Bdellovibrio bacteriovorus: one gene and its partner. The protein of the gene in region 2 interacts with the protein of the main gene of each other region in a pairwise test. Links are inferred from orthologs where the notes say so. Each region holds a gene or a part of one and is shown on either strand. Other genes may lie near its edges. The genes, in order: AZI86_RS05850 and mrdA.

What was found.
Region 1: the proteins of mrdA (region 2) and AZI86_RS05850 interact in binary tests that used the Escherichia coli proteins (3 or more experiments, as listed by UniProt). The link is inferred for Bdellovibrio bacteriovorus from one-to-one orthologs.

Annotation. Positions count from the first base shown.
Region 1 is NZ_LUKE01000001.1:1,191,935-1,208,159, reverse strand. What follows is about bases 8,706-11,955. They hold AZI86_RS05850 (penicillin-binding protein 1A), read right to left. Parts: upstream 11,594-11,955; coding sequence 8,906-11,593; downstream 8,706-8,905. Other genes in these bases: AZI86_RS05845 (hypothetical protein), read right to left, coding at 11,674-11,955; uvrA (excinuclease ABC subunit UvrA), read right to left, coding at 8,706-8,909. Outside these bases: AZI86_RS05880 (sugar phosphate nucleotidyltransferase), read right to left, coding at 1-431; AZI86_RS05875 (aminoglycoside phosphotransferase family protein), read right to left, coding at 428-1,447; AZI86_RS05870 (hypothetical protein), read right to left, coding at 1,486-2,352; AZI86_RS05865 (sigma 54-interacting transcriptional regulator), read right to left, coding at 2,551-4,107; AZI86_RS05860 (ABC transporter ATP-binding protein), read right to left, coding at 4,238-5,956; more of uvrA, read right to left, coding at 5,958-8,705; more of AZI86_RS05845, read right to left, coding at 11,956-13,095; large conductance mechanosensitive channel protein MscL, read right to left, coding at 13,203-13,634; AZI86_RS05835 (DUF481 domain-containing protein), read right to left, coding at 13,689-14,435; AZI86_RS05830 (hypothetical protein), read left to right, coding at 14,553-14,813; cell division ATP-binding protein FtsE, read left to right, coding at 14,867-15,529; AZI86_RS05820 (cell division protein FtsX), read left to right, coding at 15,526-16,225. UniProt on the Escherichia coli protein: Cell wall formation. Synthesis of cross-linked peptidoglycan from the lipid intermediates.
Region 2 is NZ_LUKE01000004.1:42,231-58,205, forward strand. The notes cover bases 5,198-8,197. They hold mrdA (penicillin-binding protein 2), read right to left. Parts: upstream 7,694-8,197; coding sequence 5,702-7,693; downstream 5,198-5,701. Other genes in these bases: rodA (rod shape-determining protein RodA), read right to left, coding at 5,198-5,700; AZI86_RS15325 (hypothetical protein), read right to left, coding at 7,690-8,197. Also shown: AZI86_RS15285 (DNA-processing protein DprA), read left to right, coding at 1-54; LPS export ABC transporter permease LptF, read right to left, coding at 250-1,356; AZI86_RS15295 (hypothetical protein), read left to right, coding at 1,481-2,710; trxA (thioredoxin), read left to right, coding at 2,778-3,104; AZI86_RS15305 (lytic transglycosylase domain-containing protein), read right to left, coding at 3,173-3,886; AZI86_RS15310 (hypothetical protein), read left to right, coding at 4,181-4,354; more of rodA, read right to left, coding at 4,576-5,197; more of AZI86_RS15325, read right to left, coding at 8,198-8,226; rod shape-determining protein MreC, read right to left, coding at 8,223-9,254; AZI86_RS15335 (SurA N-terminal domain-containing protein), read left to right, coding at 9,444-10,481; AZI86_RS15340 (hypothetical protein), read left to right, coding at 10,481-11,155; AZI86_RS15345 (endonuclease/exonuclease/phosphatase family protein), read left to right, coding at 11,232-12,338; AZI86_RS15350 (hypothetical protein), read left to right, coding at 12,500-12,778; AZI86_RS19260 (HNH endonuclease), read right to left, coding at 12,783-12,998; AZI86_RS15360 (hypothetical protein), read right to left, coding at 13,226-13,465; AZI86_RS15365 (TIGR02147 family protein), read left to right, coding at 13,890-14,651; and 2 more genes. UniProt on the Escherichia coli protein: Catalyzes cross-linking of the peptidoglycan cell wall. Responsible for the determination of the rod shape of the cell. Is probably required for lateral peptidoglycan synthesis and maintenance of the correct diameter during lateral and centripetal growth.

The DNA of each region.
Region 1 (16,225 bases), on a different replicon or contig from region 2:
ATGCCTGGATAATCCATCACTAGCAAAGTCGCTAAGGCCTTATTCTTTTTATGAGCTTCAATAGCTTGATCTAAAAAATCAGCTCGTTCTGGTAAGATCACCTCATCAGAATTCATCATGATAAAGTCGCCGCCACCGCGGAAGTGTTTTTGGGCGTTTCTTAATCCGCCCCCATTTCCTAGGATTTCTCCCTTTTCATCAGAAAAGTGAAGTTCTTTGGCGCCATGAGGAAGGCTGTGGAAAAGTTCGTGGATTTTCTGGGGCAGATGAAAAGTATTAACTACAAGCTTGTTAATACTATGACCTTTTATAAAATTTAAAGAGTGTGCTGCTAACGGCACCGTCAAAAAAGGAATCGCTGGCTTTGGCGTTGTCAAAGTATAGGGTCGCAAGCGGGTCCCTTCGCCGGCTGCTAACAGCATTACATTCATAATGATTCGTACTTTCTTTCTAACGCGCCAGAGTCGATAAGGACATCGGCAAATACTTTGTACTCGGGAAACTCGTTAATGGCCTTCAGCACTCGACGAAGTGTTCCAGGAAGGTATTTAAGATAGCGGCGATCTTCGCGCTGGTGAAAGAAACTGGCAAAACTGCCGCAAGCTTTAAAGCATCGTTGTATAGATTGAAGTTCATAAATATGATCAAAATGTTCGCGTGAAAAATCCTTCGGCAAGTATTCTTTCGAACGTTCAAGATAGTAATCAATTAAACTTTTAGCCATGACGTCGCTCATGTCGACGTAAGAGTCGCGCATTAAGCTGACAAGGTCATATTGAATAGGGCCTAGACGCGCATCTTGGAAGTCGATGACGTTCATTTGATCTAATTTTATCATCAGATTGCGCGAGTGATAATCGCGATGAGCAATGCGTTTAGGTTCTTTGTGCAATCGTGTGCAGATATCTAAAAAGATGTCGGATATTTCTTTATTTAGATTTTCGCTGAAGTTAAATTTCAAAACGCCGGAAAGCAGATTGTCTTTTCCGTAGTTCATTTCCCAAAGAAATTTTTCGGTATCAAACTGAATTTTAAAAGCGGTGCATTCAGATTTATCTAAAGTCGCCGGATGATGGATCTTTACGATCTCATCCACGGCCAGTTGGTAAAACTCCATGGCAGCATCTTGATTTTGGCTTTCCCAGAATTTTCTTTCTAAGGTTAGATCGCCCAGGTCTTCAAGTAACACCAACCCTTCATCAGGGGACATGGCGATCACTTTTGGAACGTGGACGCCGTTTTTAGCAAAATGATTCAGGACGCTTAAAAAAGGATAGTTGTCAGGAACAAACGGATCCCAGCGCATCAAGACCCACGAGCTGTGATCTAAAACGACGCGGTAATAACGGCGATTCGAAGCGTCCCCCGCCAAAGAAAGTACTTTGTAAGAGTCCGATTGTAACGAGCGACTTAAAAATGGAATTAAAAATTCATCATGAGTGACCATACCAAAAATTCTACAGACACTCAGATGATTTTCAAGGCCTAAGCGTCAAGCGGGGAGTCTTTCATGAAAAAGAGCTCTAGGACTTCTTTCAGACCTTGGGTCGTCAAAGGAGCTTTATCCACTTCGAAGCAATTGACAGAGATTTCGTCATTTAGCTTAGATGAAATTGAGTCTGCAAGCATATCCAAGCTTAAATCTGTGCTGGTGATAATCAGGGGCTCATCCGCAAAATGCTCTTCGGCGATATAGTCCAAAATAAGCTCTTGTTCGGGCTCATTGAGGTCTTCAATCTTTTCGATAAAGATTGTCATCGCCCCCATTTTCGCAATGTCTTGGGATGAATGAAGTTGATTTTTGATGTCGTTAAAAGGAACAAATGCCCAGCGGCTCGTCAGCTCGTGTAAAAGTAAGGCGACTTTTTTATTAGTCGTTGGCGACATTCCTTGAAGATGAATAAGGTGAGAAACGAGTTCCATTTCTGGACCTTCGTTCAGGACCTCGGGATTTTCAGCGATGATGTCGTCAATTGAAGGAAGCTGATCCTCGCCAAACAAACGCACATTATCTAGTTCGATTTGTGCTTTATTAAGCTCTACCAAGTTCGCTTCTTTTTGATCAAGGTACCATTTGTACATCGCAGGCTCTAAAACCATGCGTACTAGCTGGGTGATCCCTTGGCGACCTTTTTCGCTTAAGTCATCAGCCGAAGGAACGACGGCAGTTCCTAATATGGCTCCATTCACTTTGATCGGAATATGAAGATCACGGCCGCGCGTGAAGCTTTCTTTTTCCAAAGCAACTCCCGTCAAATCCATCAACTGACGGATTTGAAGACCCTTCCCATAACGTTCGGCGATCATCTGCCGAAGTCGATTCACAAATGTGCTATCAAGTGTTGTCTGCATTAAGCACTCACCCCTTAAAATACGTTCTGTCTAACGGGTAATACAAGTTAAGTGCCAAGATTGGTCACAGCGGGGCGGCTCAATGATTTCAATAGCTTAGAATGCAAAAAGGGCTTTGAGTTTATTCCTCAAAGCCCTCTAAGTTTCGATCAATTAAGTAAATTCTTCCCGGGACCAAAGCCCTGGGTTATCAGCTACTTACCTAGCTAGCTTGCGCTTATCAAGACCGTATTTTTCAACTTTCATGATAAGACCGGCACGGCTTATACCCAATTCTTTAGCAAGCTTGGATTTGTTCCAACCTGTGCGACGAAGACCTTCGCGAATCATTTCGCGTTCTAGATCCTCCAGGGCGTCTTTCAACTTACCTTGTAAACGGGAACCTTGAACCTTGTTCTTTTCGCCCGCTTCCAAAACTTTTGGTGAAAGAAGTTCCGCCATAAGCTTCGTTTCGTCGCCAGACAAAACGCACAATCTTTCGATTTCATTTTGCAATTCACGCACGTTACCTGGCCATGGATAGTCATAAAGCTTTTCCAAAGCGCGTTTCGTGATCTGACGTTTAGGTCCACCTTGTTGGTCGTGGATTTTGTTCAAAAAGAAATCCACTAGGAATGGAATGTCTTCTTTTCTTTCACGTAAAGGTGGAACGCGGATGTTGATAACGTTTAGGCGATAGTACAAGTCCTCACGGAATGTACCTTGCTCAACCATTTCCTTAAGATTGCGATTTGTTGCCGCCACGATGCGAACATCAACTTTTCTTGATTCAGTCGCACCTACCGGCATGAAAGTACCTTCTTGCAACACGCGAAGAAGCTTTACTTGCATTTGTGGTGAAGTGTCCCCAATTTCATCTAGGAAGAATGTTCCTTTGTCGGCCATTTCAAAAAGACCTTTTTTATCTTTAAGCGCGCCGGTGAACGATCCTTTTACGTGACCGAATAACTCAGACTCTAAAAGGTTGTCATTGAATGCAGAGCAGTTTTGGATAATAAAAGGCTTATCTTTACGGTGAGAGTTATAGTGAATTGATTTTGCGATCAACTCTTTACCCGTACCGTTTTCCCCTTGTACTAGAACCGTAGAATCGGCACCTTTGATTTTATCCAAAAGGGCATACAAAGATTGCATTGGTTTAGATTTACCAATCATATTGTCATAACGGAAACGGTTCCCAAGCTCTTTGTTAAGTTCTTTAATACGATCTTCACGAGAAGTGATCTCTAAATGAAGAGTTACGATTTCTTGGGCAACAAGTTCACAAATCTCGCAGAAGTGAGTGCGTTCTTGGTCATCCAAGAATTTCAATTTACCCAAAGATTTTTCGATCACTTCGCCGGATAAACCGAACGCCGCTAAGCGCTCGCGGATTTCGCTCATTCTTGCAGTGAAGTTTGCTTCGCGGAAAAAACCCATTGCGACTACCGTACCTACACAGTCATTGTCGATCATGATAGGGAATACACCCACGTCAAAACCAACGATGTCCCATTTGCGTAACGAGAAACGATTTTGCGAAGTACGTAAATCGTCTAAAGATTTAGTTACAAGCTCAGCAATGCTTTGCTGGCCAGCTTCTTTTTTTACTAAAGCAGTGACGGCGGGGTTGTTGAAAACAACTTTTTCAGAATCATAGCCGCGCAATACACCACGCTCATCAGTGAATACGACGTCGATGTTCCACCATGCGCCAAGAATCTGTTTGAGTTTATTAATGACATGTATATGTTCAAACTCATCCCAATTGATCATCTTTTAGTCCTTTCAAAGTAACGAAAAAAAGTGTCAATTCTTTTATCGTCAAGAAAGTAGACGAACTTAATGGGACTGTCTAAAAAACTTGCAGGTTGGGACCATGGTCTGGTCCGCATGTCTCATAATGTTACGTGTGTTGCAGAGAGTGAAAACGGAAATATTCATTCTTATTAGCTAGTAAATCCTGATGACTGCCGACTTCGACAATTTCACCCTGGCGAAGCACTACAATTTTATCGGCTTTTTGAATGGTCGACAGACGATGGGCGATCACCAGGGCGGTGCGACCCTCCATCAGGTGATCTAAGCCCTTCTGAACTTCGATTTCACTCGCGGTATCTAGGGCACTCGTGGCTTCATCTAGGATTAATAACGGGGCATCTTTAAACATTGCACGCGCAATGCTGATACGCTGTTTTTCACCACCTGAAAGCAGATTTCCACGATCCCCAACACGGCTTTGATAACCATGAGGCATTTTCATGATGAAGTCGTTGGCGTTGGCAAGCTTCGCCATAGATATGACATCTTTTACGTCGCGCGAATAATCACCAGCCCAGATGTTCTTTTCAATAGTGTCACTGAAAAGAAATACGTCCTGAGTCACTAGCGCGACATTACGGCGAAGATCTTTTAGGTTCAGATCTTGAATGTTAATATCATCAATCAGAATTTCGCCGGAAGTCGCATCAAAGAAACGCTCTAAAAGATTTACGATTGTGGATTTGCCACTGCCGCTGGCCCCCACTAAAGCCACGACTTCACCGCGATTGATCTCTAGGTTGACGTTTTTTAAGATCATCTCCTTACCGTAAGTAAAGCTGACGTTGCGATAGACGATCTTTTTCCAATCACTTGGGAAAGGTTTGTTATCAGGTTTTTCAGGAACCTCAGACGGGTCATCAATGATAGAAAAAATTCGCTGTACTGAGATGATGACTTCCTGGATGCGAACATACGCCTCTTGAAAGCGTTTGATAGGCTGGTTCAACATCAAAAGGGAAGTGATAAACCCAATAAATGTTCCCGGGGTTGCGCGGCCGGCGGCGACTTCGTAACTAGTGTAAAGTAAAACGCAAAGAACAATAGCTGTGGCAATAAATTCTGTCGCTGGCCCCGCGGCTTCTTGACGTTTATAGACCGTTTTACGAATAGATAAATATTTATCAGAGTCTTTGATAAGACGATCCGCCATATCTTTTTCAAGATTAAAGGACTGGATGATGCGAACGCCGTCTAAGCTCTCTTTGATGGTGGAGGTCATGTATTCCATGGCATCGCGTTCTTGCGGGATATACTTACGCATGCTGCGAGAAACCGATTTCAAGATTCCACCAATGACCGGAATCATGACAAAAGTGGCCAGTGTGAGTTTCCAATCGATGTAAAACAAATTTCCCAAAAGAAAAACAAAAAGCAAAGGGTGCAGGAACACATCGGCAACAACGCGTAAACCATCTTGAATCACACGCATGTCATTTAAGATACGGCTGATCAAACCACCAGAGCCCGCAGCATAAGTATTATGAAAGCTTAAATTTAAGCGCATAAACTTTTGCTGTAGCTTTTGGCGAATGCTTTGCACGACACATTCAGCGATGTAGTTCATAAGGTAAATATGAAAATAACGACTGATACCTGTCAAAAAAGCTAAACCCAAGGCGATAGGAACCAGGCGGATGATTTCGTCGTGCTTATTTGCCGACAAAGAATCAAAAAGAGATTTGGTCATCAGCGCAATACGCGCGGATGCGACAGCGTAAATAACCCCGGTGATAGCGATGATGATGATCGACTTTTTGTAGGGTTTTAATTCTGCCGTAAGCTTCTTAATTTCAACTAACATTCTACTTCCGTTTTTCCGAGTCGCTTTGGCCACTTACGTAGCGCTTTAGATATTGGCCGGTGAGGCTTTTTTTAACAGCCATAATATCTTCTGGAGAACCTTGGGCGACTATATTTCCGCCTTTGTGACCCGCTTCAGGTCCCAGGTCAATCACATAATCAGAACCCCGGATAACATCCAAATTGTGTTCTACGACGACAACACTGCCTCCGGATTCGATCAGCTTGTGAAGGACTTTCATAAGCAGATCCACCTCTCTAAAGTGTAAACCCGTGGTGGGTTCATCCAGGATGTATAAGGTGGCTTTCTGTTGGACCTGAGCCAGTTCTTTAGCTATTTTTAGGCGCTGAGATTCGCCACCGCTTAAAGAGGTGGCGGGTTGGCCGAGCTGGACATAGTCCAAACCCACTTCCTTAAGAACGCTGAGCGGCTTACGGATGTTGGGGTGCGCCACGAAAAAGTTCATGGCGTCATTCACGGTCATGGAAAGAATTTCCGAAATATTTTTGCCTTTGTATTGAACTTCCAAGATCTCGGGACGATATTTTTTGCTATCGCAGACGTCACAAGGGATAACGACATTATCCATGAACATCATGTCGATTTCTTCGTATCCTGTTCCTTTACAAGCAGGGCAACGCCCCCCATCCACATTCAAACTGAAAGTGCCAGGAGTGTAACCGCGGGATTGGGCTTCTGGCGTGCTTGCCATAATGGTACGGATGGCATCAAAGGCTTTAAGGTAAGTGACCGGTGAACTGCGCGCTGATTTTCCGATCGGTGATTGGTCAATCAAAAGCACATTTTTAATATTATCATGTCCTTCAAGGCCCGCGTATTCCTGTGCTGGTAGGTATTCTATATCCAAAGCGCGTGCTAAAGCCGGATACAAAGTTTTTGTTACTAAGGTCGATTTTCCCGAACCGCTGACGCCGGTCACAGACACCAGGCGATTGAGCGGAATAGTCACATCAAGATTTTTTAGATTATGACCCTTAGCACCCGTAAGCTCGATTTTGACTTTATAACTTTTAATGTCTACCGGGCGAATTGTGCGTGGATTTTTTAAAGCCGCATCGGGTTTTAAAAAAGGTGCGGTGATAGATTTCGGGTCATTATAAAAATCTTTCGTGGCGCCAGAATAGACGACCTCTCCACCAAGATAGCCTGATCCCGGCCCCATCTCGATAATATTTTCGCTGGACTTAATGACGTCGTGATCGTGTTCCACGATGACAAGCGTGTTTCCTAGTTCCTTCAGATCTTTTAAAATTGAAATCAAACGATCATTATCGCGGGGATGAAGTCCGACAGTGGGTTCATCTAGAACATACAAAGCTTGAGATAAACCCATACCCAACTGGTTTGCTAAGATCAAACGTTGGTATTCTCCACCTGAAAGGGTGCGGGTTTCACGACCTAATGAAAGATAATGAACCCCTACGCGCATAAGGAAGTTTAAACGTGAACGAACCTGTTTTAGAACTTCGCCCGCGACTTCCTCTTGATGAGCGGTCAGCTCTAATTTCAAAAAGAAATTATTCAGCTCTTCAATCGTCATATTAGAAAGATGCGTGATATTCGCGCCCGCTACAAAAACGTGATTAGCTTCTGAACGCAAGCGCGAGCCATGACATTCCGGGCATTGAAATGGACTACGAAAGCGCGAAATAAAAACGCGCACATGCATTTTATATTTAATTTGATCTAGATATTCAAAAAGTCCCTTAACCCCGAAAAAATCTTTATTCCCATTCCAGATCACCTCGCGATGTTCTTTAGGCAGATCTTTCCATGGAGTGTGTACGTCGATCTTCGCTTTTTTACAGTAACTAAGAAGTTGCTTTTTTTCATGAGCGGCGCTGGGCATCCAGAAAGGGGTGAGCGCCCCTTGAGCCAAGCTTAAGTTTGGATTTGGAATCACCTTTTCCTCATCCACGGTTAAAATATTTCCAAAGCCTTTGCACGTAGGACAAGCTCCAATCGGAGAATTAAAACTGAAAAGACGCGAAGTTAGTGGTGGGGGAGTGTAGCCGCAAATTGGGCAAGAGGCTTCTTCGCTGACTTGCAGGCGCTCACCTTCTGTTGTTAATACGGTCGCTTTTCTGGAAACAAAGTGCGTATTGTACTTAACGCTCGCCTCGTAAGCTTGAGTCATCGAATCGGCAATACGTCCACGTTCATCTTCGTTAAAGCTCATGCGATCAATAACAAGATAGAATGTCTCTTTGGGAAGCCCTTTTTTAATGGCCGCCGGATCACCAATTTCAACCACGGTGCCCATTTCTTCACGAGTTAATCGCGTGGCGGCAATAGGGGCTACTTCAACCACCGGCTCTTGAGTTTTCTTAGAACTTTTTTTACCAGCTGTTTTTTTGGTAGCTGCCTTAACCGGAGCCTCGGTGACCTTGGGAATATAAATTCTTAAATAGCCATCTTGAAGTAAAAGTGAGTGCAATTTCTTTGCTTGGGCCACGCGGCCTGTTTCGTTGATTTCAACTAAAACGTATCCACGTTTCCCGGCAAAGCTTTTGATCACTTTATCCGTAGCCTCGGTGACACTTTCTTTTTCTGTCGGGCAGTGATGAGTAGGGCAATAAGACTTTCCGACTTTTTCAAAAAGCAGGCGCAGATAATCAATGATTTCCGTTGTCGTACCTACGGTAGAGCGAGAGCTTTTTACCGTGTTTTTTTGTTCAATTGAAATCGCAGGCGGAATGTTGCTGATACCTTCGATATCTGGCTTAGGCGCTTTATTCAGAAATTGTCGTGCATAGTTCGACATGCTCTCAATAAAACGTCTTTGGCCTTCAGCAAACAGAGTTTCAAAGGCCAAAGAAGATTTTCCTGAACCACTGGGACCGCAAATCACGGTCATGGAGCCGACGGGAATTTTAACCTCAATATCTTTAAGGTTATTCTGTTTTACGCCCCAGAGGTGAATGTCTTTCATTCGTTGAGATCCTGTTTGTAGAAGTCAGTCGCTTCTTCAGCTTTGTTGGCAGAAACACTTGGCTCGGTTCCTTCAACAAAAGCTTGGCGAAGAATCTTCTTCGTCGAAGCGGAGGCCAGTTTTCCGGTCTCGCTGTCGATATTAGCAAAAACGATCCCATCCGGCACCGGGAAAGTCATTTGCGGAAGACCTTCGTGAGCCACTTTCATGTAATCCACCCAAATAGGTAACGCCGCACGTCCACCGACCTCACCTTTACCAATGGACTTTTCTTTGTCAAAGCCCACCCAAACACCAGTTGCTACTTGCGGTGTGTAACCAATAAACCACGCGTCATAATAGTTATTAGTAGAACCTGTTTTTCCCGCGACTTCTCGACCAAGAGCTCGAGCGCGGCCTCCAGTTCCATTAGGATCTTCAACGACACCTTTTAAAAGTGTCGTCATCACATAGGCGGTTGTTGGTTTAATCAATTGATCGGGATCTTTGAAGTAAATGCTTTCGTTTAATTTCGCCGTTTTTGGTTCTTTTGTTTTCCACTCTTCGTACTTTGCTGGATCAGCGGCAAGCTCTAAATAGTCCTTACGCTTTTGTTCAAAGTCATTGTCGATAGCAGAAATTTCTTTTTCGAAGCGTTTGTCTAAGCTCACGGTTTGTAAAAGAACTTGTCCGTTGGCATCGGTCACTTTGTGTACCAATTGCGGGGCAATTCTCTTTCCCAGGCGACCGAATTCAGCAAATGCTTTGGTCATCTCGTACAAAGTGACCGAGCTTGAACCAAGAACCAAGGTAAAGTCAGGATTCAGGGGGCTGTAAATACCTAAACGCTTCGCATACTCCATGGCGTAGGGAACGCCTAAGTCTTCGATGATTTTTACGCTCGGAATATTAAGGGATTTAACTAAAGCATTGCGGAAAAGAATATCTCCACCAAAACTTTTTGAGTGATTTGATGGTTTCCAAACTTTTGGATCACCCTGTCCTTCTTCATCACCCGCACTTCCCCCCTCTTCATAAACAATCGGGGCATCCATGATGGGTGTGGCTGGAGTGTATCCACGATCTAAAGCCGCGGCGTACACCAATGCTTTGAACGAAGAACCTGTTTGGCGAGGGGCTTGGATTGCGCGGTTAAATTCACTTTTTGCAAAGCTAGATCCGCCGACCATGGCAAGAATATCTTGTGTCTGTTGATCAAATGAAATCAACGCGCCCTCAACTTGCGGCTCTTGATCCAGTTCCAATGCGAGGCACTGATCAAAATCCGGAAGAATCGTGTTCGGTGTATTGGGCTTCTTTTTCGCCGTCAGATTTGCAAGGCGAGAAGAAGAAAATTTATCCGCGGCCACCTTAACTAAGATCACATCCCCTTTTTTTAGGGCAAGTGAGGGCTTTTTAATTGTCGCCAGGTCATAACGAATTTCGGCATCGGGTTTACGTGCCCAGGTCATGGTGTCTATATCGATAAGACCTTTAGATTCTGGCAACTGAACATAGACTAAGCCATTGGCGTCATCGACATCTTCCACGACACCTTGAACTGTGTCGTTGATTTTAATGTACGGGGGCAGTAACGGGTGATCTTTTTTATCCTTATCACTTTTGATCGGAACGATGTCGGCGAATTTTCCATCCGGCATGATGATGCGTTCAGGAGTGAAGTCTAAAATCATCTTCTTCTGATTTTCGGTCAAAAAATCGGTGATCGCTTGAGCATCTGAAAGATTTTTGAGCGGACCACGATAGCCCTGACGTTTATCTAAAGCTTTTAAGCCCGCAAGGACAGAGTCTTGGGCGGCTCGTTGCTTCTCAAGATCAAGCCCTGTGTGAATACGAAGACCTTTATCTAAAACCATATCTTCGCCTAAAGCGCTCACCAAAAGCTGACGAATGGTTTCTAGGTAAAACGGAGCGAACTCTTCATAGTTTTCGCGAACATAAACTTTAACGGGTTCTTTGATCGCTGCTTCGGCTTCTTGTTTGGTAATGTAACCGACGTCAGCCATCCGACGAAGAGTGTAAGCTTGACGTTCTTTTGCCCGCAGTGGGTTTCGCACGGGACTATAGCGGCTTGGGGCTTGCGGAAGCCCGGCTAAGATTGCCATTTCGGCGATCCGCAAATTTTTTGCGGGCTTACGGAAATATGTTTGGGCTGCTTGTTCAACTCCATAAGCACTTTGCCCGAAATAGATTTGATTTAGGTAAAGATACAAGATGTCTTCTTTGCTTAAATTTCTTTCCATCTCCATCGCCAGCAAAATATCTGACAACTTACGCGTCAAAGTTTTTTCATCGGTTAACAGTAAAGTCTTGGCCACCTGTTGGGTGATCGTAGATCCCCCTTGAACGGAACGACCTGCACGAAGATTGGCTAGGGCCGCACGAAAGATGGCTTGGGGATTGATCCCCTTATGTTGGAAAAACTGATCGTCTTCCGCCGCTAAGAAGGCATTGACCAGATTTTTTGGAATATCTTTGTATTCCAAAAGTGTGCGACGTTCGCGGTAAAATTCGCCGATGGTTTTACCATTGCGATCAAAGACTTCACTCACTAAAAGTGGTTTGTAGTCTTGCACTGTGATAATTTGCGGAAGAGATGATTGAATTGATTTCACAATCAAAACGACAGCGACGATACCCAATAAGCCGAGGGCCACAATAGCGAGAATGATTTTTTTAAGCACGAAAAAGGGCTCCTTTAAAGAGCCCTTATGGTATCAGTGCGAATTGTGAGGGTCTAGGCGTACTAGACTGAAGGCTCGCTTTATCGGTCACCTTTTTGAGACTTCGAGCTGCCACCGTATTTTTTCAGCTTTGCGGCTGCGGCATCTTTGATGTACTGAGGGCATGAGGCCGCCATAGCATTGATGTCGTTGATCTCTCCCATTCCGGCTTCGATATCAGACATCGCATCAGAAGGCGCATAATCGGTACCCCGTTTTGGAGCAGGACCCAAGGTCATCAGGTTGTTATTTAATTGATTCAATTGTTTATTTAAAGCAGTTTCTTTTTTGCCGATCCCTGAGCTTTTTGCTTGAAGATTTTTATAAGCCGCTTCCATTTCTTGTTGAGCCCGAGTACCTAAAGAAATCACGCTCTGCAAAGCTTCCGCTTTCTTCGTTTCGGCAGTCGATTTCATTTTGTCTAAGGCTTCTTGCGATTGCTTCAAACCGTCTTCGATCGCGGCGACATCCGCATTTGAATCCGTAATCTGTTTTTCTAACTTATCACGTTGTTGTTTGTAGTTTTCGTTCACAGCCATGCGCTTTTGAGAAAAACCTTCCATACACTTCGTATAGACCATAATAAGTTCGTTCTTCTTTTCTTTAGCGCGAGTAATGTGTCCCGAGGATGTGCCAGATGAAACTGCCTTTTTGTAAGTGGCATAAGCTTCATACATCTTTTTTTTGCAATCACTTTCGGCCGTATAGTTTGTAAGATCAATCAAAGCCGTTGCTTTTTGACGATCTAGATTGATCAGCTGGCCTTGTAAAGTGAGAATATCTGTTTTTTTAGCTCGCATGTCTTTCGCAGCTTGTGCTTGGGCCGTCTGAAACTCGGCCACTTGTTTTTGGGTTTCTTCGTCAATTTCATGCGCTTTTTCCTTAGCTTCTTCTTGGGCTTTAGCTAAGTTGTCATTAATTTCTTTTAAAGCGTCGTCATATTCTTTTTGCGCTTCCGCTTTTTCTTTATCCAAGTCAGCAAGTTCTTTTTCTGCGGTCTTAAGATCTTTTTCAATACTAGATTTTTCTTCGAAATAGTCTTTACCGCTCATTTGTGGGCAGCTTGAATTCGTATCGCCGTTTCCAATAGCAGAAATTTGACTGTTACCGGTGTAAGCGCCCACGGCTTGAGTGAATGCTCCCATCGTATTGAAAGATTCCTCGCCGGTGACTTCATCACAGTCTTTGACTTTTGATACACACTCTTTACCTCCGCCCATGCCGGCCTTGCGGCAGGCCGTGGAGATTTTTTCTTCGGCTCGGCTAAGCTGGGTTGCGATGTTGTCACATCTTTTAATATTAGTCACCTCGACACTGTCGCCACCAAACATCGTGGTGGTAGAGCCTGTGGGTGCTGTTTGTGCTTGGGATAATAAAGGTGCCGTCATGAAGATCATGACAGTGAGAGTGTTGATAAAGATTTTGACAGCTGTAGGATTGCTTGTGTCTGAAATCTTATTCATTTGAGTTCCTCCCCGATGTATTCAATTGGTGCAAATGCAGTACCAATTATCGGCAGAGGAGCCCAAAAGGTTTACGTATCAAAGTGAGAAACTCACTTTGGATTGAATTATGGTTGAGGAGATCCGCACTGAGCACATTTGCGTGCTTTTAAAGGGATCACTGAAAGGCATTCAGGACACTCCTTAGTGTTTGGAGTGACCGGAGCAGGTTCCCCCTTAACTTTGTTGGCCGCTCTTACGATCATAAAGACTGCAAAAGCCACAATCAAAAAGTCGAGGACGATATTCATAAAAAGGCCGTAGTTCACGGTGGCAACTCCGGCCTTCTTGGCTTCCTCTAGCGTTGCGTAGGATTCACCGTTTAAGGCAAAGAATAGATTTGAAAAATCCACCTTGCCCAAAGCCAAACTCAAAACGGGGGTCAAAATGTCAGAAACGAATGAAGAAACGATTTTTCCAAATGCCGCGCCGATAATGATACCGACGGCAAGATCGAGCACGTTTCCGCGCATCACAAATGTTTTAAACTCTTTCCACATAAAGCCCCCTTTTAGAGATTGGAAAATGGATCCAGCAATAGCTTAGGGATCGTCTTAGAACTTGGCAACAAGGTTCATTGTTGTCGTCGTTGTTGAGTACTTGGCCCCAGCTGGCAATTCGTTTTGATATTGCAGCAAGTAAGCAACTTTAAATGAAAGTCTTGAGTTTAACATAACATTCAAAGAGGCCTCTGTGTTCACCAGGTAAGCATCGGCGTTTGTGAAGTTTGGCAAATACTCCAACCAGTATTTGAAGGTCAAATCTTGGCGGACTTTTTGGTTGTACTCAGTGTAAGCGCGGCCCATGCTGTCGCGAGCGATCTCTCCCGTCGTAGAGTTCGTGACTTGATAACGATAACCGGCTTCTGTAGTCCAAGTAATGTTGTCCGTTTTAGTAAGGAAATATTTAAGACCGGCGTCGGTTGAATCCCTTTGCACATAGCCGTTGTACACGTCACTTTCTGCTTTTTGCCCAACGAAAAGGCTAAAGTAATCATTTAATTCACGTTCGTAACGAAGTCCGGCTTCCCAATTGCGCGCACTCTCCACACCCAAAGAGTCTGTTTTAAGATAGCGGCCTGATCCAATGAGTGAGTTCTTGTCCCAAACGTAAGTGGATTTTGCTTTGGCGTTATAGCTTTCAGAGTCATTATTGCCGCTGACAACAATGGCACCCGCTTCGGCTTCGCTGAACCACGGTGGCGGAGGCGGAGGTGGTGGTGCGGCATCAGTGGCTTGTTGGGCAAGCACCGGCATGGCAAAAAGTAGAGTAGAAAGACCTAGGATGTTCAACAGCTTCATATTTTCTCCTTCTGTCGTTAGGGCTCAACACTGTAGTTTCAAAATCCACTGAGTCCAAGAAAATTTTGATGAGCTTTGACGCGTTCTCTGCTAATTTGTTTTCGGGAAATATTGTTGATGAATATGCAAAAGGGTTTTAACTCAGACATTACTGTGCGTGGCAAAAGCTACCATATCCAAACCGAAGATTGGGGAATGCAAAACCCTTTTTTGGTCAGCCGAATTTTTTGCAACGGCGCTGTCCTTAAAACAATTAAGACTCCCTATGAAAGTGTCTTGAGATTGGGTTCAAGCCAAACTCAAGAAGCAATCAAATTGGCTCTGCGTCGTCAGCATTCAACAATAATTGATGCTTTGATGGCTGACGGAGCCGTCTAAAACTCGACTTCAGGCGAGTATCAAACTTCGCGTCAGTTCCTTACTATAAAGGGATGATTGATTTCTCTCACGTCTATAAGACTTATCCCGGTCCGGTTCATGCTTTGAAAAATGTAGATTTGCATATCGGAAAAGGTGAATTCGTATTTTTAACAGGCCCCAGTGGCGCTGGTAAAACAACGTTATTCAAAATGATTTCAGCCTATGATGTTGCGACTTCTGGTGATGTCAGCGTGGCCGGTCACGACCTTCTTTCCATAAAAGATTCTCAAATACCTTTTTTTAGAAGAAAAATTGGCGTTATCTTTCAAGATTTTAAACTTTTAAAAGATCGCACGGTGTTTGAAAACGTCGCTTTACCGCTGCAAATTCGCGGCGATAAGCCGCCAGCGATCCAGCGTCGTGTGCACGAAGTTTTAGAACAAGTGGGACTAGCTCATAAGCACGATCAATATCCTGAATTTATTTCGGGCGGGGAGCAGCAAAGAACTGCCATTGCGCGCGCGATTATTCACCAACCAGGCGTTTTGATCGCCGATGAGCCGACGGGAAATTTAGATCCAAGACTCAGCGAAGAAATCATGGACTTATTAGAACGTGTTTGTGCTCAAGGAACTACGGTATTTGTCGCAACTCATGACCATGAGATGGTCAAAAGAAGAAACAAAAGAACGCTGCAGCTAAAAGACGGCATGATCGTGGGGGACAGTAAGTGAAAAATCCACGAAAAAACTGGGCTTTGCGCTTTTCGACTTTAGTTGTTGTGACGGCATGTTTTGTCGTTATCAGTGGTGCTTTGGTATTAACGCAGAATTTTCGCAATATCTTAACCCTGTGGGGTGAAGATGTGCAGATGACAGTGTATTTAGCGCAAGATCTTTCAGATCAAGGACGCGAATTCATTGAAAATAAAATCAAATCATCTGCTGATATCGAAAAGATCTCTTTTGTGAATCAAGAAAAAGCCTTGGGTGACTTTCGCACTCAAATGGCCAGTTATGCGCCCGATATCTCTCAAGATGAAGAGCTTTTGAAACTGATTCCCGGAAGCTTTCAAGTGAAACTCGCAGACTCTTCCGCCGAAAATCAAATGACCTTATTGCAAAACCTAGCGTCCCAAATTCGTCCTTTAGAAGGCGTTGAAGAGGTCAGCTATGGGCAAGATTGGATTGCAAAATACGCAGCCCTTATTTCGACCGTGGAAATTACTTTAAGATTTTTAGGCATCGTCATTTTAGGCGCGGCATTGTTTGTGATTTCAAATGCTATTCGCGCTTCCATTGCGAGTCGTAAAGAAGAAATCGTGGTCTTAGAAATGATCGGTGCAACACCCTCGATGATCCGTAAGCCTTTCTTAGTGGAAGGCGCAATTTTGGGTTTAACGTCGTCGGTTTTAGCCGTGGGCTTGTGCT
Region 2 (15,975 bases):
TCTTTTAACTCTGAGCCATTACCCAAAAAAGGGCAGTTAGAATTTTTAGTATAGCTATAGTGGGGACCTTAGAGTGCCAACACTAGGGGTAGTGAGCTTTCTAAACTGCCAAAACTTCAAAGGAAAAAATGAAATCACCTGAAAAAATCTTTTGCCTGGCCTAAAGATTGTCTCTACCATTTGCTCTAGGGAGGGGCGATGTGGTCAAGGATGACCGTGGTAGTATGGACGCTGCTACATCGCTCTGTTTTAGTTCCAATTCTTTTGCAAAGCTCGCACACCTAAAATCGCAAAAATAACATTCGGTGCCCAGATCGCAAGCGCAACAGGAGCTGATCCTCCGCGAGCCATGCCTTCCGCCGCGATATACAGAACCCAGTAAAAGATAATTAAACCGATACAAAGAATCATGCCTCCGGCTTTAGCGGCGCGGCGGTTGGTGGTCGTTCCTAATCCCACACCAATCATCGCAAAGACTAAACATAAAACGGTGATCGCAATGCGTTTATGAAACTCCGTGCGCAAGGTGCGCTCTAACTCTGGATCTTTGCTAAGATCTTCTTTGAGTCGGCCGCGAACTTCTTGCAGAGTCAAAGATTGAGGTGATTTTTCACGTTCTTGAATATTTAGCGGCGTTGAAAAGCGCACGTCATAGGTGTCAAAACTGATCTTGGTGTGATTTTGGGCTTGGCGATGAATTTCGCCACTTTTTAAACGCAATAAAACTTCATGACCAGGGTTCACCGGGTCGGGAATGATCTCGCCTTCTTTCGCGATGATGGTGAGTGGAACGTCGCCAGATTTTTCATCGTAAATAAATACTTTTTCTAATTGGCCTTTGTTGGAGTCCACCTTGTTGGCATAAACAACCATATTAAAAAAACTGTCTGAAAAAGTACCTTCTTTAATAACGGCTCCGGCCTTGGTGCTTGCTAAACGAGAATATAAAACCTCGAATTGCCGGTTCCCCCAAGGGGCGATGTTAAACGACATTTGAGCTGAAATAATCCCGACCAAGGTGGCTAATACCAAGGCGGGTAAAAGCAAGGTTCCCATTGGTAATCCGGACGCCTTCATAGCAACAATCTCTGAATCCTGACTTAAGCGCCCATAAGTTAGTAGTACTGAGAATAAGAGGGCCATCGGAAACAGGACGGGCAGCAAAGAGATGATCACAAACCCAATAATTTGGGCGATGACTTTGATGGCGACGCCGTGAACTAAAGCGAACTCCGTCAGGCGGAGGACCTGAAACATGAGGATGATTGAAATAAAAACCAAAAGTCCCAGGATGAAACTTGGAAGCATCTCAAAGAAAATGTACTGAACTGCTTTTTTACCGTTAAAAATGCTCAAAAAACTGTCTCCTGGTGCACGAGTCCCGAGCCCCAGTCTAAACCGGGACGACAAAGGTGTCATCTCTTCCATTGTCCAGGACCTCGGATTGACGCTGCCCCTTGCTTGTTCGAGAATAAGATTAATGAACAAAATCCTCTTGGTGTACGAAGATTATGCAGATCTGATGAACGTGGAAAGCACGTTGAAAAAAGTCGGTTTTGATGTGATCGGTCTTACCAATGAATACACTGTGGCGGAACAAGTTTTAGCCTTCAATCCGGATCTTGTCGTGGGTTCGGGCCGCGGTGGCAAGGTCAACTCTTTAGGCGTTGGTAAACGTCTTAAAGAAATGCATCGGTGGCAGGGAAAATCCGTTCTCATTTTTCCCGCAAAATTTAAACCTGAACCTCAAGATCTTATTCGCATCCGCGTTGACATGATGTTGGAAGCTCCGGTTCCCGCACTGCGCCTCATTCAAGTGATCGGCAAGTTGCTCAATCACGATGAAGCTGTGCTGCTAGAGCGTTTAAATAAAAACTCCACAACCGAGTCTGAAAAAAAAGCTTCGTCGTCGGCGACGTCGGTGGGCGGCAAATTCAACCTTGAATCCGAAGCGATTTATATCAAGGGTCGCACGGAAGAGGTGGATAAAAATTCAGAAGAACGTTCGATGCGTTCTGAAAAAATCGGTTCGGAAGACGGCGTTAATTTTTCATTCGACAATCAAGAGCCCGAAGAAAAGCGCAAAGTCTCCTTTAAATTTGGGGATCGGATGTCCGACGCCGCTTCGGGAGGCGCCCGCAAAACCACGGACGAAAAATCTTCCAGCCTTTTTGCCGACGTCGATTTAAAGGCTTTGGAAAAAGAGCTCTTGGGCGGCGGAACTCCCGAAATGGAGCGCATTGAGCCCCAAGAATTAGAAAAGCCTGTCGTCCCCGAAGCGCCTGCAGAACTGCGAGCTTCGGCCGAGGGCGAGTTTGAACCTGCCGCTGGGATCACCGAGCCTCCAGAGTCGCTTGAAGATGTGTCCGTGAATGATATGACTTTAGAAGACCTTATTGATGGTGAGGTTGTGCGCGGTGGGCCTCCAGAGAGCATTGATTCGGCGGTAGTGACGAGCGAGGCGAGGGAGCTTAAAGATCTTCAAGCCAAAGCGCAACGAGAGCTGGCTTCTGCTGAAAAAGCACTCAAAAATCGCATGGAAAAGTATGCTGCCCTGGTGGCGGATGTGAAGGTCGCTCCAAAAAGTACGGTGTCCCGGGTTGAGGCACGGCGGCGTCAGAAGCAAATGGCTGCAGAATGGGATGCTGAAAACCTGAACGAACTCGATAAGTTACGTCGCGAGTTTACGAAGGCTCTTTTTAAAAAGTGATTGATCGACTGGGACCTTGACGAGTCCGGTTTTGATGTTCAAATTAAGGGAAGATTACGGAGGCCTTATGGGCGTTAATACAACAGCTGTTACTGACAGCTCTTTTGAAACAGAAGTTCTTAATTCATCAACTCCAGTACTAGTCGATTTTTGGGCTGAGTGGTGCGGACCTTGTCGTGCACTGGCTCCAAAACTAGAAGAAGTCGCTCAAGAGTTGGGTGGCAAAGTTAGAATCGTAAAAGTGAACGTGGATGAGAATCCAGGGACACCAGGCAAGTACGGCATCCGTGGAATTCCGGCGATGTTGCTTTTCAAAGGTGGCAGTGAGATTGGTCAATTGGTGGGAAATCATCCCAAAGACGCGATCTTGGATTTCTTAAACAAGAACGTATAGTTTTTGACTAGAAAATTCTAATGAAAAAGGGAATCTGTGAAGATTCCCTTTTTTTATTTTATTTGAGTTTAGTTTGTCGCCACCATGCGCGGCGCTTTATCCGCAATCTTAGCATAAAGATCTTTATAGTTTTTCATCACCTTCGAATTGTATTCGGCAGGGACAACATTTTTAGCAACCAAGCGGCGCACGTTTAATGGACCCATATTGTAAGCACTCACATAGCGAGCTGGTTTGCTAGTGAACTTGTTACGCAAGTAATCCATGTAAGCCGTACCTAATTTGATGTTCACGGTAGGGTTTTTCAAAGACTCTTTGCCCTTCCATTTCATGCCGATTTTTTGCGCCATCCACTTAGCTGTTTCAGGACGGATTTGCATTAAACCGATTTCACCCACGCTGCCAATGGCTTCGGGATTGAACTTAGATTCAGTCGCAATCACCGCTAAGACAAACACGGGATCCAGTTCATATTTCGCACTTTCCGCAATAACGGTGCGAGCAATCGCGCGTGCTTGAGCTTTATATTTAGGCCCGAGCGAGCTTTGAATTTTCTTTTGAATCATCAAGTTGAGAGCTTTTTGGCCTCCCATTTTTTCCGCGTCGCTGCCGGAATATTTCTTTCCTAAAAGCTCTTTAGCATGGGAAACCCGGGCTGACTCTAGAACACTCTCAAGCACCGCTGGAAACTTGAAAGAGACAAAGTTGAAGTTATTAAAAAGAGCCATGGTGAGTGTTGCGGTGATAAGCGCAAGTCCGATTTTGAGATGTTTCGTTTTCATATCCGCGACCTCCTGTTACCAACCAAATAGTTCAATGGTCGTGCCGACGGACTAACTATGCGGGATCTTTCAGGTCTTAGATTGGAGCGCGGGATAAAAGCTATCCATTCGAGTTGGCCGAACAGGTGTCTACCAGAGTTTAGTCACTGACTGAAAACTAGTGAGTCACTTTCGGGCATCTTCTCATCTTGAGACGTCTTGTCTGGGAACGGGCTTCGAACGCTGGATTTTTTCTTTGCAAAGGCTGCTTAGCTTCTCGTGCTCTGGGCGCGCCTTCCAGGCTCAGTTGCCGCCGTGGCTGAAAGCCACGGTTCGCGCCATCGTGGCGCCGGCAAAGGCCCTGCCGCACAAGAAGCTAAGCAGCCTTTGCAAAGAAAAAATCTAGTTCGAATGACGTATCTAACTTCAAACAGCGCAGAGGGCTCAAAAAGATCTTTGAAGGCGTTAGCGAAAAATTATTTGATCTAAACTCCGCAGAAGGCAGGAGCATGAGAAGTTAGCAAGAGGCTTTTTTCCTAGGAATGGGTAAAGTCGATCACGAAGTGGCCTTCGTCGGCGCATGGATGCGCGAACCACCCGAAGGGTGGCGACGATGAGCCCGGATGGCGTGCCACGAAGCTGACGGCTTTACCCATTCCTAGGAAAAAAGCCGTCCTTGGTGACCAAGCATCTCCCGGGTTCCAAGAATTTTAGAACAAGTAGCGACGATAGGCGACGGAGGAGACTAGGCCCATTCCGGCCATGGTTGTGATCATGCCCGATCCCCCGTAACTAAGCAGTGGTAAAGGGACACCGACGATGGGAAGGAGTCCGATAACCATGCCGATATTGATAAACATATGCCAGAAGATATAGCAGAGGACCCCCACCGTCAGCAGGGCGCCAAACTTGTCCCTGGCGTTAGAGGCGATTCTGATTCCTGTGATAAATAAAAAGGCGAAGAGTCCGATGACGGCGAGTGAACCAACAAAACCATGTTCTTCACTTAGTACCGAAAAAATAAAGTCCGTGTGACGCTCTGGTAAGAACTCTAGTTGAGATTGAGTTCCCATCATAAAGCCTTTGCCGAAAAAGCGGCCGGAACCTACGGCGATTTTTGATTGGATGCTGTTGTAACCAGTTCCTCTTGGATCACTTGCCGGACTTAGGAAAGTAAAAACGCGATTTTTTTGGTAATCATGCAATACGAACTTCCACGCCACCGGGATCGCGATAATTCCAAGGACAATACAGCTTGCCAAGATGCTTTTTCGGATCTTGGCAAAAATAAGCATCGAGCCCCCGATGGCGGCTAACATCATCGCGGTTCCTAGATCGGGTTGTTCTACGACTAAGCCGAAGGGAATTAACAAGGCCAATAATGGCAGCCACATTTCTTTAAAGCCCATGCCGGGGCCATGCGTGCTGCGAGTGGAAAGAATTTTTGCCATCAACATAATCAAAGCCAGTTTCATCGTCTCTGACGGTTGATACCGAAAGAAGCCTAAATCAATCCAGCGTTGCGCCCCCAGAGCGACCTTACCAAAGAAGGTCACGTACAGAATGGCTAAAAGATTTAAACCATAAATCACCAACGCAATTCGGCTGACGATGGAATAATCAACGATGGTCACTAACAAGAAAATGGACCAGCCCGCCGCCAGCCATACAATTTGTTGAATGAACAGCGAAGCCACGTCTGTCGATGTCGGACCGTGAGTGGCACTGTACAGGTTGATTAAGCCGATAACATTCAAAGCAAAGATCACAATGATCAAGTTGATATCTAATTTTTTAAAAAGTGTTCGTTCTTCAACGTGCAAGGCAGTTAACACTTTACTCTCCTTCCGACTCTTGAGGTGGAGGCGCCGTCGGGGCTTCCGCTTTTTTTAAGCCTTTAGCTTTAAGCGCATTTTCAATAACCTCGGGGTGATATTTTTCAAAGTAAGCTTGCACGATATCGCGCACAATCGGAGCCGCCCCCGAAGCACCATGGCACGAGTGTTCAGCCAATGCCGCAATGGTGATCTCTGGATTTTCTGCCGGAGCAAAGGCCACAAACCAACCATGATGGCGCATATGGATCGGACGGCCTTCGCACTTCACATAGATCTGGTCGGCCGAAAAGCCCATGACTTGAGCAGTTCCTGTTTTACCAGCCATCTCGACACCCGGAACTTTATATCGTTGAGCGGTACCCCGGCTGCCGTTAGCCACGCGACGCATACCTTCTTTGACTGTTTTGAAAGTTTGCGGAGTGATTTGCACGCCGTTAGGTTGCATTTGTTGCAGATCGCGCACCACTTGCGGGAAGTTTTCGCGCAAAACTTTTCCATCTTGATCGATGACTTTACGGACTAAGAATGGACGGACGACTTTGCCTTCGGTGCCGATGGCATTATAAGCCACGGCCATAGACAACGGAGTGACGTTCACGAAACCCTGTCCAATCGCCGTACTTAAGTTTTCACCCGGTTGCCATTCTTCACCCACGGTGGCTTTTTTCCACGCCGAGTTTGGCATTGTGCCGGAAACCTCACGCGCAAGCTCGATACCCGTTTTTTGACCGATACCTAAAAGGTGGATGTAGTCATACATTTTATCTACACCCAAGGCGATACCCATTTTATAGAAGAACACGTTCGACGAACGCTCTAAAGCTTCAAACACCGTGATGTTACCGTGACCGCCTTTTAAGTGATCATGGTAGGGACGTCGGCCAAAGAAGAAAACCCCGGGGGCACTGACGATCGTGGTTGGCGTAATGACTTTTTCATTTAAAGCGGCGACAGCCACCAAAGGTTTGAAAGTCGAACCCGGAGCATTGTGGTCTTGAATGACTTTATTACGTAAAGGCTTAAACGGATCATTGATAAGCTTTGACCAAGTTCCGCCCGAAATACCGGTCGAAAACTCATTCGGATCAAAAGAAGGCGCGCTCACCCAAGCTAACACTTCGCCATTGGTTTTCATCGCCACAACCGCGCCAATGCGGTTTAAGTTTTTAAATGATTTATAAGCGGCTTCTTGAATCTCGCGGTCAATAGTTAAGACGGCGTTGTTCCCGTGAATAGGAACTTGGTCCCGAATTTGTTCACCATAAATATTGGGTGTTTGCGTGACAGTCTCGCGACCATGGGCATCGACCTGGATAAAGCTGACACCGTCAGTGCCGCGGATGTCGCGCTCTAAAGTTTCTTCTAAGCCGCTTTTTCCGATCACGTCACCTTGTTCAAAGCTCAAAGAGCCTTTATAAAGTTCATTTAAAATCGGAATCTGACGTTTAGAAATTTCGGCCACATACCCGAATAACTGGGCGCCATCTTCTTTGAGTGGGTAATAACGGATGATAGATTCACGGATCTCAAGTCCCGGAGTATCTAGGCGCATGCGCTTAAGACGAAACACTTCTTCGCGGCTTAAGTTTTCTTTAAGACGAATCTGCGCAAAAGGACCGTTTTGACGGCGGCTCTTTTGGACTTTTTGCATAAGCTTTTCGGGATCCATACTCAGAACCGGGGCCACGGTTTTAGACAAGGCTTCTAGATTTTCAATGTATTGAGGTGTTAAGATCGCCTCAAAGCCTGGTAGATTTTCTACCAGAACCTTGCCGTCACGATCTAGCATCAAGCCGCGTGGAGCGGTGATTTTGTTTTGCTTAATACGATTTTTTTCCGAGAATTCACGCAATTCATTCCCCGAGATCACTTGTAGATACCATAAACGCATCGTGAAGATAGTCATGGCAAAAGCGATCATTATATAGAAGAGCTTGTAACGGCTTAGATATTCCTTAGCTTCATCAGGATTGCTGACATAAGTACTCATAGTTCCAGCCCTCCTGATTCTTGAAGCATTTCATTTTGGGTGAGCTTATCAATTTTCGCTAAGATCCAGTAAACAGGGAAGGCAAATGACGGAGTTAAAACGATTTGCACTAACCGATCCACGATTTCAAAGCTCGCCATGTTTTTTTCTAAAACCCAAGAGATCAACAAAAACAGGACGTGATAGGCCACGGCCGAAAACGTACACATGATCGTATAATATCCTGAACCACTCCAGAAAACGCGGGACTTAACCCCGTAAACTAAAAGGAAAAGAATCAAAAGGCTGAACCACATCATTTTTAATGGCATCGCGGTGAACGCCAATAAAACAAATCCCATCGCATAAATCCAAGTGATGGCTTGGCTAGGGCGGCGGTAAAGAATCACGTACACAATAAGGTTCAGCCATAACATGGGTGCTGGCACATGTCCGAAGACTTGAAACCAGAAGGTTGTCTGAAATCCGGCGACGGTCATTAAAACCGCCAACATGATCAGAAAGTTTAAAAGAGTATTCCAACGAATTTTCACTGCGCAGCCCCTTGAGCGCTTGGAGACGGAGCGGGTGAGGGGGGTATCGCAGGGGTCGTTGCCGGTTTAGGCTTCGGAGTTGCCGTCACGGTGGGAGACGGCGAGGGACTTGCGGCGGGAGCGGGTGTCGTCGCAACCGCTGCTACTGTGGTATCAGCTCCGGCTTCGTTATTTTCGGCTTGGGGGGGCGCAAAGCGATTGCCGAAATCTTCGTTAGACGCCTGGTTCACGACAAAAACTTCTTCCACTTTGTAGGGATCTACGACCGGACGCAAGTCAACTTTCAACGAAACGCTGAATGTTTTTCTTTCAACCGATTCAACAATCGCCACAGGGAAACCCTTCGGGAAAATGTTGTCCAGGCCGCCCGTCACCACAAGATCGCCTTCTTTCACATCTTCTGTTTTTTCGACATATTTCAATGTGCAACCATTTTGGCTTTTACCTTCAACGATCCCATGAGCGCGCGTGCGCTGAACGATGCCATCGACAACCGCATAACGGTCTGTGATCAACATCACGTGAGCAGTGTAAGGTTCGGGCTTAAAGATATAGCCTAAAACACCACCCGTCGTGATAACCGCTTGGCCCGCAGTCAAACCGTCGGTCGTTCCTTTGTTAATCGTGACAGTGTTGTGATCAATCACTAAGTCGCGGCCGATGACTTGGGCTGCGACCAATTTCATTTTGGTTTGCTCTTTGAAGCTTAAAAGTCCGCGCAAACGATCATTTTCGTTTGTCAGTTCGTTCATTTTTTCTAAGCGTGCTTGCAGTTCGTTGTTCGTACTTTGCAACTGCTCGCTATTTTTTTTGATATTGATCAAATTCACGTACATCGCCGTGGTTTCAGTGACTCCATGGCTGAATCCATAGAAGGTTTGGGAAATCCCGCTGCCTAAAAGGGCAAAAGGTTTCACCAACCAGTTGGACTCTTGAGGACGCTGTTGCATGTTGATAGAGATCAGAGGCAAAGCGAGCACAATGCCGATCATGATGATTTTTTTGAGATCAAAGTTGAAGAAATTCAAAAGTACCCTCGTTGGATTTTCGCATTTTTAGGCACCTATGGCGCGATGCGATTTACTAACCAATCATTTCATTTTCTCAACGCTACCAAAAGGCTCAAAGATTTCAACAATTTCCCCTTGAAAAAATAAGAAATTCGTAAGGTAATGATTTCCGACTTAAAAATCAGTGTAGGACAAGGAAGGGCATTTATGAGCGACAGCATGGCAGATAAGATGAAAAGAAAGCTTTCCGCAAAGAGCGTGACGGCTATTATCCTCTTCGGAGCGATCATCATGGTATTCGTATTTTTCGGTTTGCCGTCACATATGGGAGCGAGTGTTGGTTCTGTCGCTCGAGTAAATAACACGTTGATTTCGGTCGCGGACTTCCAGCAAGAAGAAAACCGCATTCAACAGTACTACCAAAATCTCTTTGGCAGTCAGATGGATTTTAGCTCTCAGCGTCAACTTCTGCGCCAACAAGCGTTGGAAAACCTCGTGCGTATGGAGCTCGTTTCTCAAGGTGCGCAAAAAGATGGCATTATGACGACAGACGCTGAGGTGCGTGATTTTATCGTGAAAGACATCCCATTTTTTCAGCAAGACGGTCGCTTTCAACGTGAATTTTACAATCGTTATTTAGAATCAACTCATATGTCTCCGGGAAAATTTGAGGACAAAGTTCGTAAAGACGTGGCGAATGTGCGCACTCGCTATCTTTTTGAGCTTTCTTCACGCATCACGGATGCAGAGATGAACGTCTTGCAAAAAATGCGTTCCGCTAAAATGAATGTCGCGTTCGCAAAAGTGGACGAAGAAGCCGCCACAAAAGCTTTAGGCAAAGAAAAAGCCGAAGCGGCGATCAAAGCTTTGGACGAAGCTTTGAACAAGGGTGATGAAGCGGCTGTCAATGCTCAGCTGAAAGACCTTAAAGCAACTTGGGATGAAACCGGTATGACGGAATTGACGGCTGAAAATTTCCCAAAGATCACAAGCTCTGTGGCGCAAGAAGCGATCTTTGATCTTAAAAAGTCAGAGCCTCTTTTGAAACGCTTGGTTCGTGATGGCAATTCAAAATACGTTTTGAAATTAAAAGACAGCAAAATGGAAGAAGCAAAACCTCTTGAGGCCATGGCTGTTGAAATGATTCAAAAACGTCGTGGGGACGGCATGGTCGATGCGTGGATGAACTTCTTCCGCTCTAAATCTCACGTCACAATGAACACTGACGCTTTGCAATTGAACTAATGTTGCAATTTGTTCGTGAGATTCCTATTTCAATAAAAATCCAGAAAACCCTGTCACATCGACGGGGTTTTCATTTTCATGTGGCGGTAGGAGTTACGGCAGAGGTCAAACCTCTGTCAGGGATGACCGTCAATTTGCCCATCATAGACACATTGCTTGCCGCTCTTAAAGAACACTTGGAAGCCCAAACCTTTGAAGCCCCCACTGAAAGCCTGAATCTCGTTTTTGCCGAAATTTATAATGAGTCCGCGCAGTTTTTAAAAGACCAAATCAAAGCCGTCAAAGATCCGACGCTGGCCGGGGAGTCTTCGGGCCCCATTCAACTCTCCAGCCTGCAGTTTCGCGAAGAAAGGGGCTTCGGTTTTTCAAACTTCCGAGTGCCGGTGAAATCCCCGGAAGAGCTTGAATTCTTTCACTCCCATTTCATCGAAATCCTGCCGCCGCAAGCGCCGGCCCGTCTTTTAAAGGTCCGAATCTATTGGCAGCACAAAGCGGGAAGTCTTGCCGACTATTCTCACGAAAGCTTTAAACTGCTAAAACCGTTGATGGCTTTAGAGGCCGAAGCTCTTATATCGCAATTAGAGCCGTTAAAAGGCCATAAAATAGACTCGGGCAGCTTTATCTCTCGCATTGAAATCCACGATTTAGGGCAGAACCGAACGCTCGAAATTTGACCCTGCCAATGGAAATCTTTCCAGGGGCCGAGGTTTTTTAGCTACTTAAGGGGGAACCTCAAGTACAAACACCCCCATGAAAACAAGATTCTTAAAAATCATGGCTTTTGGGTTCTTGGTGGTTTCTTTTGTGGCCCTTTCCGCGCAAACGGCTTTTGCGACCTCTTATTGGGAAAATTCAAGCCTCCCGCCGCAATTCTGTTTTCAAAACTTCAATGCTTACGGACCGCTTTATGCTTCGGGCCGGACGGAGCGCACTCAAGGAATTTTGGGACATCTCAAAGCGCGCCCCAAATGTGACATCGTTCAGTTGCAAGAAGTTTGGATGGAGTCCCACATCGATCATATCGAAAATTCGTTGAAGGACCACTACAGCTTCAGCTCACCGAATCGTGACTCACGCATCGGTATTATGGATTTGGTGATGGGGGATATTCTTTCGCGCGAGACCTTTACGTTTGCGGTGAACAATTCCGGATCAGTCTTAGATCGCGCCCGCAGTGTGGCGAGTGTTGATAAGGCTTTCCATGTCTTGCGCGTAAAACTTCCAGCGATTGATGAAGAGTTTTATATCATCAATACGCATCTTCATCCTTCTTCCCAGGCGGTGCGCCTGACCCAAATTTTGGATTTATTGCGTTGGCGTTTACAAAACCAAAACTTGAAAATGCTTTTATCTGGCGATTTCAATTCGGATCCGCAAGATTTGGAAAGAAAACTGCTGATGAGTGTCGTCGGGTTGAAAGACGCCATGGCAGAGAGTTTTACAAATGGCAATTATCCCGCGGACTTTTGCACCTATTGTAAAGCCAATCCTTTAAGCTGGTTGCCTTCAGATCATGTGTTTGACTATATCTTTTATTCGAATGCGGGCACAGCCGAGACATCGCTAAAACTTGCTTCCGCTGAAGTGAACTTAAAAGGTTCACCGAAAAAACCACTTTCTGATCATTACGGTATTCGTGCTTATTTCAATGTTGAAAATGGCAAAGCCCCAGCAGGGGAGTTAGATCAAGTTCAAAAAAAGTTGGCACTTGAAGCCTTAAAACAAACCATCGAGGTTTTGGATAAAGAATCCGGTGCTCAGTGGAAGGTTCATCAGAAATTAGCCCGCGACCTATACAGCGATCTAGAAAGATCGCGCAGTGACTTTGAGCTTTATTTGGGTCATTCGCTTAGATAAGGACCTGTGGTTGCTCTGATCTGTGGCCTTAGCCCCTGGCGCAAAATTTGTAGCTGTTTAAAATTTTGACGGTCATGAATATTCTATATCAAATTGGGGCTCCGTTTACCTAGGCATGCGAACTGCAACCGTCTTTCGCATAACTAATAAATGGAGCTTACATGCTTAAACTAGTCATCGCTAATCTGGCCACTCTTTTGGTACTTCCGCTCAGTGCTTTTGCCGCAGACGCAACTTGTGCGGGATATAATCAGTACGTCACTCATCAATGCGCTTCAGAAAAGACTCTTAAAGGCGACCTAAGTGATGAAATGCTTAAAGGTTATTCCGTTAAAACTTGCAAAAATGAATCGTTCAAGATGATTCTGGAATCAGATCTTGTTGCTAAAGCTAGTTGCAAGCCGGTGATGTCCGGAAAGCTGATCAGCGCCTTGAATTAAAATTTTAGTTTCGAGCGCGGTTGTGAACCCCACATAAAATTCGCAGGTTCGAAATCTTCTGGTCGCCACCTGCGGACAAAGGTTGAATATGATCCACCTGCAATTGATACTTAGAGCGACATCGACCGGCGTGGGGATGATGATGTTCACATTGGTATTGGGCCTTAGATAAAAGCAAGCGCTTGGTTTTTACCGAAATATAGGGCCGGTATGGTTGCATGATTTTATTTCTATCTCGAACATCCTTGTTATCCTGCTTGCGACTCCCCGCGGTCTTCTGTTCTGAGCTTACCAAGAAGCTTTGCGTCGCCAAGGGGTTATTATTTATCGCTTCTCCCAATTCCAAATTTTTAATTCCGAACGTATTTTTCCCCAACTTGCTTTGATTTATTTTCTTTGCCAAAGTGGTAATCACCTCTGACCAGGAGCCGCTGGGACAAACATGACTTAAAAGTTCCTGCGTTCATAGGCGCTGTATTCGGAATACCCCAGTTCTTTAGTTAAGTAAGAAAAAATGCGATCATACCCCAACTGCAAATGCAGCTTGCGATTTTCCACTTCAATAATATGCAACAAAACCAAATGAGTGATTTTTCGCTCTGCCTTGGCAAGGCGTTTTAAACTTAAAACAAGATCCGAGTTTGAAAGATGCCTTAAGTCTGCCTTCATAGTTGATTCCGTTGTCATGATATTTCCTCTTTGCCAGAGTTATAACATCACTTTTAAAACTCGACTTTTAAGGTTTTTTCTGAGGCATTTGGCCTAAGTAAGATATTTACAAAAGACCCGCAAAGACGTTTATAAAGCCATAGTGAACCGATAAAATTGCATTTGAGATCCATCGCGAAGAGCGCAAAAACATTTATTATCGAGGATTTTAAGAATAAGAAAATCATGGCAAGAACAAAGTTGTTAAATTTATAACTCCATGTTTCTTGGTAAGCGCAGGGAGAGAAGTCTTAATTCGAATCTATTGATGGAAATAAGGGCGAGGAGTTTACGGTAAGCCTAGGTTCGCTGACTTCACCTAAAGGATGTGTATCCAAGGGTTGGACACAGTTTGTGTACAAACCTCTTGCCATCCCAAGATCAAATTCCGATACTTTTTTGCATGGAACAAAGAAGTTCGGATTTCAGAAATTATCTTCAGGAAGAGTTGGTTTTGCGCTGTCGCAAAAACCCGGCGTACTCCTTAAGGAGCTTTGCAAAATCTCTGGATCTTTCGCCGTCTTTTTTAAGTAAAATTCTGAACGGCAAAAGAAGAATCACAGACGAGATTTTTAAAAAAGTTTCCACGCATCTGAATTTGGAACCCGAACAAATGAATTCCTTTAAAAACTTCGTGGGTGCCACCAAGGGCGAGCTGGATTTTCATGGTCTTCAGTTAGAATACTTTAAACTGATCTCGGACTGGTTTCATTATGCCATTCTTGAACTGACGCATGTCCAAGATTTTAAAAATGATGCAGAATGGATCGGGGCTCGTCTAGGGATTACGGCCAACCAAGCCAAAGGTGCCATCGAAAGATTGATTGACCTGGAGTTGCTCGAAGAAATACATGGCCAGCTGCGTGTGACCTCTGGCGGAAACACCACCACGAAGAATGAATTTACAGCCCTGGCCTTTAAAAAAATGCAGGATGAACTTTTAAGCAAGGCCCGTCAGTCACTTTGGAATGAAGATATCAGTCAAAGAGACCATACATCTATTTGTATGGCGATTCACACTGAGGACATTCCGGAAGTTAAAAAAAGATTAACTCAAGTTCGTCGCGATCTTTGTGAATATCTTGAGCGTCCACGAAAAACGAAGCCCGATGATGTCTATAATTTAAGCCTCTCGTTTTTTTCACTTACTAAGGAGTCACCATGAATAATGCAATAGCCCTTCTGCTCATTTCAGTTCTTACGATTTCTTGTCAGGGTGGGGGAGGCTCCGAATTAAAACCATTTTTGCCTGCCAAGCCGGAAGCCAATGCCGCTCCAGATTCAGACGATTCTTTGACAGGATGGAAACGGGATTTCATAGGTCAAGAAGGGCATGGTGGTGATGCCTTGGTTTGTTTTAGCATTCCCGTGCAAAGGGCGGTTGTAAAAGAATCTTTTGGTCAAGAAGAGGATTGCACGAAAGGTTGCTCTAGCAGTGGTAACTCTGGATCAACCCCCCGAGCTACGGCGGTTTGGCGTATGACCGCGGAAGGTCGTGCGGCTATCGTTTCAGCGAAGCCCCTGGAGCAGTATTTGCTTGAAAAGATCGGCGGTCGCCAAGCCATGCTAGATCAACTGAATAGAATGTCTACAGAGGAAGCTTATACAAAAGTGATCACTTCGCTTAAAACTTTGCCTGCGGCCTATGAGAAAGTTTCTTTAATACATAATAAGCTGGGCTGGCTAAAGCAAAGTGGTATTGCCAGTGAATATGGCTTAATGGATGTTCAGGATTCTGGATTTTTAAAAGAAAACGAGATCGATAAAGTGTATTGCAAAGAGCTTCAGGCCGTCATACGTCGTGATGATCAGTTGTGGTACGACTCTGACATCGTAGGCCGATTTGATAACGTGGGTCTGGTTTTGATGCAGCTTCATGAGGAGATTTATGCTTGGGGTAAAGCGCAAGATCAAATCAACTTTCTGCAAGGTCCTTCTGCGCATGAAACGTCGGTGAAAACTCGTCGTTTGATCTTAAAGCTGTTAGATGAAAATTTAAGTGCTGACATAGTGAATGAGCATTTAAAGTCTTTGGGTTTTTCGGCCTTTTACTGGGTTGAAAATTTGAACCTTCCAACATCTGCAGGATATTACATGGATGTCGCAACCTGCAAATCAGAGCAGGATTTCCTAAGGTCGGCCCTAAATACTTACCGCAAAGATTACTGGTTGTACGTAGAGCGCCTTTTTTCAACCCGCTATTTGCAAACGGATGGATCCGAGCCCAAGTTGCCGTTGCGACACAATTATCCCATCGCCTTGGCTAACATGATAGCCTACACGTATAGCACTCGGTCCTCAGATCCGAATTTTGCAACTCAGCTTTTAAAAATGGCTGAAAATTTTAATCAAACGACCGCTTGCGAGGTTCGTTAGGCCAAATGCTTCGGAGTAAAAGCCTCCGGGAAAATTTCCGGGAACGTGAACGTCTTGATCGTTCCTTTGTTGTTAGCGGTGTGGATCAAGGTTTTTTCTGTGGCAAATTCTGC